Regions from separate parts of the Pseudaeromonas sharmana genome, predicted to be linked through region 1. Evidence: riboswitches for the same ligand, from Rfam matches in the RefSeq annotation. Region 1 holds a riboswitch; the other holds the start of a gene.
What was found. A riboswitch is a leader RNA that binds a small molecule or an ion and turns the genes downstream of it on or off. The one in region 1 is predicted to bind lysine.

Region 1 (4,396 bases):
CGGATGTGTCCACACTGCCGCTTGCTGCGGTGCAGGCTGAAATGTGATGCAACGTGACGGCCAGGACGGTGTAGTACAAGCGCCGGCAACTGTCAGTCAGGCGGCAGGAAACGCACGCTTTCCTGGAGGCGCTGACACAGACGAGGCGTCAGGCTTGGCTATCCGATGATGAAGCGGGAGTGTCCAGGCCGTCGAGGGGAAGCTGTGATGCGGTGATGGCGTTGGACTCTGTAACCGGTTTGCGTTTGCGGCGCGCCCTGTCACGACACAGGCGCAGCACCTCCTGGCGCTGAGCATTGCTCATTTGCTGCCACTCGAAACGCTCCTGTCGTGAACGATAACAGCCGCAGCAATAACCACGCTCATCAGTCTGGCAAACGCCGATACAGGGGCTGGCCAGTTCGAACAGTTCCAGCTGTTCGTTATGGCGAGATGACAGCCCCCTGACCATGTTTAGCGGACTATGACGGCGGTGCCGCTTACACTGACCATCAACATGCCACCATTGGGGCCGACGACTTCGTAGTCGAGATCGATACCGACCACTGCATTGGCTCCCAGCTCCCGCGCCTTGTCGGCCAGTTCGTCCATGGCAATCTGGCGAGCTTTGGCCAGTTCGCGTTCATAGGCACCGGAGCGGCCACCGATGATGTCGCGCAGTCCGGCAAACAAGTCCTTGAAGATATTGGCGCCAAGAATAGCTTCCCCTACGACAATGCCTCGGTATTCAGTGATTTGACGGCCTTCGAGGGTGGGCGTGGTCGAAAGAATCATATGAGGTATCCTTTATCCAACTGATCATAGGCCAGCATAGCAGTTGGTAATGCAGCGGCAAGCGCCAGCTTCAGAAGGTTAATTTTTTTCCCTGCGGCATTTTCTATTTTCCTAAAGGAGCCGCATGCCGTGATTCCCGAATATTCAGAAGACACTCCATCAATCACCCACAAAACAATGAAAATAATACCTTATTTATCAAGGTCATAGCTTGGTATTTTAATGCCAGGTGGTTCCTGTCTATTCAGTGGAATTGAGCGATGCCTGCACCCGGGAGGCCATATGTATTGCCCTGTCATCGATGACACTAATAGAACTTATTGAACAAACTCGCGCCGACCGGAAATAAAAAAGGCGCAGGCTTTGCCTGCGCCGAAACGGAGTAAAAGGACTTAACTTAATCCAACAGCTTGCGGTGCAAACGTTGAATGATCTCTTCCGCCTGGTCCTCGCCGACCAGGAAGCAGAGATTGTGGGCGCTGGCACCGTAACAGATCAGGCGGATATTCACGTCATCAATGGCTTCGAAGACACGGCTGCCTGCGCCGCTAACGGTGCTCATGCTGTTGCCGATCAGGGCAACCAGCGCGAGATTGTCTTCCACCTTGACCTTGCACAGGGCGCCCAGCTCGGCCAGCACCTCATCGCTCAAGATCGACTTGCCATTGGATTGGCTGCCGGTCTGGTCCAGGGTCAGTGCCACACTGACTTCGGAAGTGGTAATCAAGTCAACCGAGATTCGGTGACGGGCCAGAATCGAGAACACCTCGGCGAGAAAGCCGCAGGCGCCGAGCATGTTTGGGCTCTGCAGGGTCAGCAGGATCTGCTTGCGACGCAGGGCCACGGCACGAAACAGCGGATTGGACTCGGTACTGGAGCGAACCCAGGTCCCTCCAGCAGCAGGATCCTTGCTGGAGCCGACAAACACCGGGATATTGCGGCGAACAGCCGGTTGCAGTGTCGACGGGTGCAGAACCTTGGCGCCAAAGGTCGCCATTTCAGCCGCTTCGGCAAAGCTGATCTCCGGGATCGGACGAGCGCTCTGCACCATCCGCGGGTCTGTGGTGTAAATGCCGGGAACGTCAGTCCAGATTTCCAGTTCGCTGACATTCAGCGCTTCGGCCAGCAGTGCGGCACTGTAGTCGCTACCACCGCGGCCCAAGGTGGTGGTCTGACCCTCGGCATTGGCGCCGATGAAGCCCTGCGTGATCACGTAATGGTTAGCAACCAGCGGTGCCAGCTCTTGCTGGCTAAGGGTACGCAATGCCTCAATGGCCGGCGTGGCTTTGCCAAAACGGCTGTCAGTACGCATCACCTTGCGCACATCGAACCAGACGGCATCATGGCCTTGCTGCTTCATCAATTCGGTAAACAAACGGGTCGACATCAGTTCACCCTGCGCGACCATGCGGTCAACCAGCGAGGCATCGGTGACCACGCTGGCTTGCGCCGCCAGATCGCGGACCTCATCCAGCATGTCGCGAATGGTTTGTACCAGCAGGGTAGGGTGGCCCAAGTCAGCCAAAATATGGAACTGGATGTCGGTCAAGCGTTGCAGCCGCTCTTCGCGCGCCTGTTGATCCAAGGTGCCTGCGGCCAGGTCGACCAACAGGTTGGTGACGCCGGCACTGGCGCTCAGCACCACAACACGGGTCTTGGGATTATTAACGACGATCTGGGCACAGCGGCCCATGGCTTCGGCATTGGCAACGCTGGTGCCGCCGAACTTGGCAACGCAAACCTGGTTCACGGGTAAAACTCCTGAAAGACAGCAAAATCCGTTTAATGTTGAAACCAAGAAGGCGGGCGTTTAAGGCGGGAAAAAAGAATTTCCTGCCAGAAGCACTTCACCCTCAGGTGACAGCCCGAGGGATTCAGCCCTCGCAGCCGACTACCAACACGTTACAGTGTGCAAGCAGTCTCGGCGTTGTACCCCCTGACCGGCCATCGACGGATACTGTCATCCTGCTGCCGGCTACCTGAACAACGCGCCTCTTCTGGTTCCCGCTTGAGGCGGGTCTAACACAAATACCCTTTCTCGGGGGTACCTGTCAAATTTACTACCCAAATCCGGAGCCAGATCAAATGTAAGCGCATACAGAAAGCCGTTTCATTTCGTGATCTGGGCTGGACTTTTTTGTTAAACAGATGAAAACAATGCTTGGTTATGTGACCGGTTCCACGAATCCCCCGATCCTGCGCTGCTATATTACGCCGCGTGGAAACCAGAAATCTCCATTGCCAAAACGGGGCCGGTTATTTTGTCGGCCCCGTCTTTTTTTATATATTTTTCAACAAGATTTTCGATCTGCGCTGGTAGTTATAGAGTTTTTGCTTAGTAACGGGCAGATCCGATACCTCTACCGGCTCAAACCCGCGTTCACGGAACCAGTGGATGGAGCGGGTTGTTAACACAAACAGCTTGTGTATGCCTTGGCGACGCGCGTGCTCTTCAATTTTGGCGACGAGCCGATCCCCACGACTGGAACTGCGATAGTCGGGGTGAATCGCGACACAGGCCATCTCAGCCATGGACTCTTCCGGAAACGGATAGAGTGCGGCGCAGCCAATGACCAGACCATCCCGCTCAATAATACTGAAGTGATCGATCTCCATTTCCAGCTGTTCGCGTGAACGGCGCACCAGAATGCCTTCCTCTTCCAATGGCCGAATGAGATCCAGAATGCCGCCAATATCATCAATTGAAGCGGAGCGAGCCTGTTCCGCACTCTGACGAACAATTTGCGTACCGATCCCATCACGGGTAAACAGCTCCTGCAGCAGGGCACCGTCTTCTTTGTAACTCACCAGATGACTGCGCGGTACGCCACCGCGACAGGAGGCAATGGCAGCTCGGAGGTAACGGGCAGTACCGGAACTGTCGTCGCCCTGTTTTTCCAGGGCCCATAGGTACTCTTCGGCTTGTTCCGGGAACAGCTCCGAGACCACCTGTCCATTTTGATGAATAATCCCTTGCTGCGAGCAAAACGAGATCAACTTATCGGCGCCAAGATGAATTGCGACCTGGGCGGCAATCTCTTCGGCATTGACGCTGAAACTCTCACCCGTGACGGAGAATCCGACCGGAGAGACCAGCACGATGGCCTGCTGGTCCAGCTGGCGACGGATACCGTCACTATCGACACGCCGTACCTTGCCGCTATGGCAGTAGTCGATGCCGTCGTCGACGCCGATCGGCTGTGCGGTAACAAAGTTGCCACTGACGACATTCAACCGTGCCCCTTGCATTGGGGTGTTGACCAGGCCCATCGATAACCGAGAGGTGATCTCCAGCTGTAGCCCGCCGCAGACCTGCTTGATGATACGGAAGCTGTCGCTGTCGGTAACGCGGATACGTTTGTGAAAGCGGGAGCGGATCCCGGCCTGGGCCAAGGCGTTGTCAATCTGTGGACGAGCACCAAACACCAGAACCAGCCGAATGCCCAAACTCTGCAGTAGGGCTATATCGGCAACCATGTCGTTGAAATGCTCATCGGCAATGGCTTCTCCCCCCACCATGATGACGAAGGTCGACCCCCGGTGATGATTTACATAGGGAGTGGAATGACGGAAGGCATTCACCAGTACGGCATCTCTTTCGCGGACCATCAGTTTATCCTTG
Region 2 (4,396 bases), 810 kb from region 1:
GCTTAAGCGGCATCCCACGATGAAGTCGTTTGCCAAACTGATGGATTATCGACTCTCTGAGTTAGATAATCCGCGAGCCGTTGAGAGCATAGGCCTGCTTAAGCAGTTGGTGGAGGAGCAGATTCGAGCCAAGCCTCGTTACTGCTGTACACATTGTGGCTTTACATCACGTTTGATTTTCTGGCAGTGCCCATCGTGCAAGCAATGGGCGACGATCAAGCCCATCCGTGGTCTGGATGGCGAGTAACGGGAGTAAGAATGTTGGATCCTAAAGTTGTGGTGGCGCTGGATTATGCGCGTGAAGAGGATGCTTACCAGTTTGTCGATCAGGTTTCTCCCGAGGCCTGTCGTCTCAAGGTAGGCAAAGAGATGTTTACACTGTTCGGTCCTCAGTTGGTGCGTAATTTACAACAGCGCGGCTTTGATGTGTTTCTGGATCTGAAATTCCATGATATTCCCAATACAGTCGCAAAAGCGGTAACTGCTGCCGCCGAGCTGGGTGTCTGGATGGTGAATGTTCATGCCAGTGGTGGTCCGCGCATGATGGTTGCAGCCAGAGAGGCGCTCGAACGATATGGGGATGACAAACCCTTGCTGATCGCCGTCACGGTACTTACCAGCATGGAGCAGCCTGAATTACAGGCTATCGGTATTGCAACTCCGATTCAGGAGCAGGTATTAAGGCTGGCTACTTTGACTCGCGATTGTGGTCTGGATGGTGTCGTCTGCTCTGCACAGGAAGCGCCGTTGTTAAAACCGGCGCTGGGTGCCGAATTCAAATTGATCACCCCGGGTATACGCCCTGCTGATGCCGAGCTGGGAGACCAACGTCGTGTGCTGACCCCCGAACAGGCATGTCGTCAGGGTTCGGATTATCTGGTTATCGGTCGACCGATCACCCAGTCGGTCGATCCTGCTGCCACGTTAGCGCGCATTAATCTTTCGTTGTTAGGTTAACCCTGTTTCGTTGGGCCTGGCGTTGCCATAACAGCAGCGCCAGCCCGATAGCCAGCCCAGCCATACTGCCCAAAATATGTGACTCGACATGAACCCGAGTCCCGATTAGCTGGGCTGTCGTATCGTCGAGATGCGCAGTATCCCATACTAGTTTTAATATCAGCCCGATTAACCAGAGTGCGGCCAGGCGTTTCTTGTCAATAAATTGCAGACAGGTTGCGATGGCGAACAGACCATGCAGGGCACCTGATAGCCCCCAGTAATGTTGCGTTTTAGGAACCAGGATCAATATTCCCAGATCAACCAGACTCACGAGCAACACCAAGAGTAATAAACAGAAGCCATCGGTTAGAGGCGGAATCAACAGGCACCATAATATGCTCAATGCCAGCAGATTCATTAACATGTGGGGAGCATTATGATGCAGCCAGCCCCCAGTGATGAGACGCCAATACTCTCCAGACAAAATAGCGCTACGGTCAAAGGATAATAGCGAGTCATTACCGAAGCTCTGAACTACGCAGGAAAAAACCAGAGCCAATAGCAAGAAACACCAGAATGCAGTGCCTTGTTTAATCATGATGGTCACTAAAAGAAAAGGGGCGTCAGCCCCTCTTTCATTTTCTTAGATATCAAATTAAGAAATCGTTGAGGCTTTTGCCTTCGTTTTCTATGGCTTTGCGGATCGGAGAGGGTTGGCGGCCTTGACCGGTCCAGGTCTTTTCCTGACCGTTTTCATCAAGATAACGATATTTCGCCGGGCGTGGTGCACGCTTGCTGCTTTTTTCTACATCGCTTGCCGCCGCTGGAAACAGCTCAGTTGGATCAATGCCATCGGCGCGAAGCATATTCATGTATTCGTTGATTTTACGCAGACGCTCTTCACGGGATTTGCGCTCATCTTCATCATTGGCACGGCGCTCTTCAACAATACTGGTGAGTTTTGCCAGCCCTTCTTCCAATTGTTCCAGCGTCAGATCCCGAGCCACGGCGCGCAGGCTCCGAATATTTAAAAACACCTTCAAAAATTCACTCATGTTCGTCTCACTTAATCCGAGGGTATTGGGTGGTGATTTCTTTATTGTGACTATTAACCTTTTTTTAATTTAATAGGCTAGTAAAAATTGTCAAGCTGGCTGGAAATAATAAATATCGTCACGAATAAATAATGCGATATTTTCTGCAGCGGGTCGCGTCAGTCAAATATCATTATCGCAAACACACTCAATGGGGTTGTGTTTCAATCTGCCATGTCAATCGATTTCGCTGGTTTTTGCTAGGTTGCCGGATAAAAATATTGACCTTGGCGCCAATGTCAGTAAGATGCTCGACTTACCTTGAGTAGAGGTTGCGCTGCCGAAGAGTAGTTGGGACGAGGGTGACACCTGTGAAGTCCGATGAAAGGCGTCAGCGCCGAAGTAAACGTTCCGTCATGAGCGTTTGCTGGGGGCATTTCGAACAGGAATGTCACTGCCATAGTCTGAGCAAACTATGGAGCGCTACTGAAAGGGCAGGAGTCTCAACAGGAATATTTTTCCTGATATTTGTCTTCTATTCCTCTTCGGTAGATCTCCACCTGATGTTTATAGGTGACCCGAGATCATGAGTATCACACACTATTCCGATTCAATTCTCTCCATCATTCCGCCACTGTTGACGGTAGTCCTGGCCGTTGCCACTCGCAAAGTTCTGTTATCCCTCGGTGCAGGCATCGTCACTGGCGCATTGTTACTGTCGGCCGGCGAGCCTGTGGGCACTACAGTCTATTTGGGCAAGCTCTTCCAGGGCATTTTCTGGCAGGATAATGACTGGAATCTGTGGAACGTAAATATCCTGTTATTTTTATTGTTGCTTGGCTGCCTGATCAGTTTGATGACACTTTCTGGCGGCACCCGCGCTTTCGCTGATTGGGCGGAGCAACACATCAAGACACGCCGGCAAGCCAAGTTGATGACGGGATTGCTGGTATTTCTGTTTTTTATTGATGACTATTTTCATAGTCTGGCGGTAGGGACCATCTGCCGGCCCGTGACCGATCGCTATCAGATATCCCGGGCCAAATTGGCCTATTTGCTCGATTCGACAGCCGCGCCGGTGTGCGTCTTGATGCCAATTTCTTCCTGGGGCGCTTATATCATTGCGCTGATTGGCGGTATCTTAACTGCCCATGGCATGACCCAGGTGACCGCATTCTCGGCCTTTCTTGCCATGATTCCACTGAATTTCTACGCCGTGTTTACCTTGTTGTTGGTGCTGGCGATCGTCCTGTTCCAAAAGGATGTGGGACTGATGGCCCGGCATGAAGCCGCAGCGCGCGAAGGGCAGCTGTTTGATGCGCAAAAAGGCGTTCCGCCTGGCGAAACCTCTTCGCTGGCCCCTTCGTCTCGTGGTCGGGTGTGGGATTTGGTTGTTCCCATTCTGTTTCTGGTGACCGCGACCGTATTCTTTATGATCTATAGCGGGGCGCTCAAACTGACAGCCGCAGGCGAGCCGTTTTCGCTGCTCAAGGCCTTTGAGAATACCGATGTCGGCGGCTCGCTGGTAAAAGGCGGCGCCTTGGCGTTGGCCAGTGCCGTGATGTTGGCGTTGCGATTGCGTCTAACCATTCGCCAGTGGACTCAGGTTGCCGTGCACGGTGTGCAAGCCATGTGGCCGGCCATTCGTATTCTGGTCTTGGCCTGGGCCATCGGTGCCGTGATCCGCGATATGGAAACCGGAAAATACCTCTCCTCGTTGGTCAGCCTCGGGGTGCCAACCTGGATGTTGCCGGCCATGCTGTTTGTTCTGGCTGGTGCCATGGCATTTTCGACCGGAACAAGTTGGGGTACGTTTGGAATCATGCTGCCCTTGGCCGCCGACATGGTGGTGGCGGCTGAGCCAAGTTTGCTGATGGTGAGTCTGTCCGCCGTGCTGGCCGGAGCTGTTTTTGGCGACCACTGTTCACCGATCTCGGATACCACGATTCTTTCGTCGACTGGTGCCAGTTGCCATCATATCGATCACGTGATGACACAACTGCCCTATGCGCTGTTTGTAGCCTTTGGAGCCCTGGTTGCGTATCTGCTGATGGGGCTCTCGGGCAGCACCTGGCTGGCCTACATCGGTGCCGGGATCTGGTTTGCCATCGGCCTGACGATTTTACTCGGTCGACAGCGAGCAATAGCGCCGTCGCTGGCTTAAACCGCATGATCAAGGGGCTTCGGCCCCTTTTCATTTTCTGGCATTATGTCGCGGTTATTTTTCAGGAGACAGCATGGCCTCGCTACATTACAAATTTGCCGCAATGAACTCGGGTAAATCCACCCAACTGATCCAGGCTCATTTCAATTATTGCGAAAGAGGGATGACGCCGTATGCCATGACCCCGGCGATTGACGATCGGTTTGGTGTCGGGGTTATCGCCGCGCGCGTAGGCCTGGAGCTGAAGGTGGATGTGTTT

Region 2: linked by a shared signal. The riboswitch ahead of ACFOSS_RS09990 (Na+/H+ antiporter NhaC family protein) and the one ahead of lysC (lysine-sensitive aspartokinase 3) in region 1 are both predicted to bind lysine.

Annotation. Positions count from the first base shown of each region.
Region 1 covers NZ_JBHSAF010000014.1:837,057-841,452, reverse strand. The annotation lists gene ACFOSS_RS13520 (leucine-rich repeat-containing protein kinase family protein) at 1-47, shown strand, start outside; gene ACFOSS_RS13515 (DUF1289 domain-containing protein) at 149-451, opposite strand; gene ACFOSS_RS13510 (heavy metal-binding domain-containing protein) at 454-774, opposite strand; gene ACFOSS_RS13505 (hypothetical protein) at 771-941, opposite strand; gene lysC (lysine-sensitive aspartokinase 3) at 1,172-2,524, opposite strand; lysine riboswitch at 2,607-2,779, opposite strand; gene argA (amino-acid N-acetyltransferase) at 3,055-4,383, opposite strand.
Region 2 covers NZ_JBHSAF010000014.1:24,001-28,396, forward strand. The annotation lists gene lapB (lipopolysaccharide assembly protein LapB) at 1-247, shown strand, start outside; gene pyrF (orotidine-5'-phosphate decarboxylase) at 259-957, shown strand; gene rrtA (rhombosortase) at 935-1,537, opposite strand; gene ACFOSS_RS09985 (H-NS family histone-like protein) at 1,590-1,994, opposite strand; lysine riboswitch at 2,292-2,467, shown strand; gene ACFOSS_RS09990 (Na+/H+ antiporter NhaC family protein) at 2,560-4,137, shown strand; gene ACFOSS_RS09995 (thymidine kinase) at 4,211-4,396, shown strand, end outside.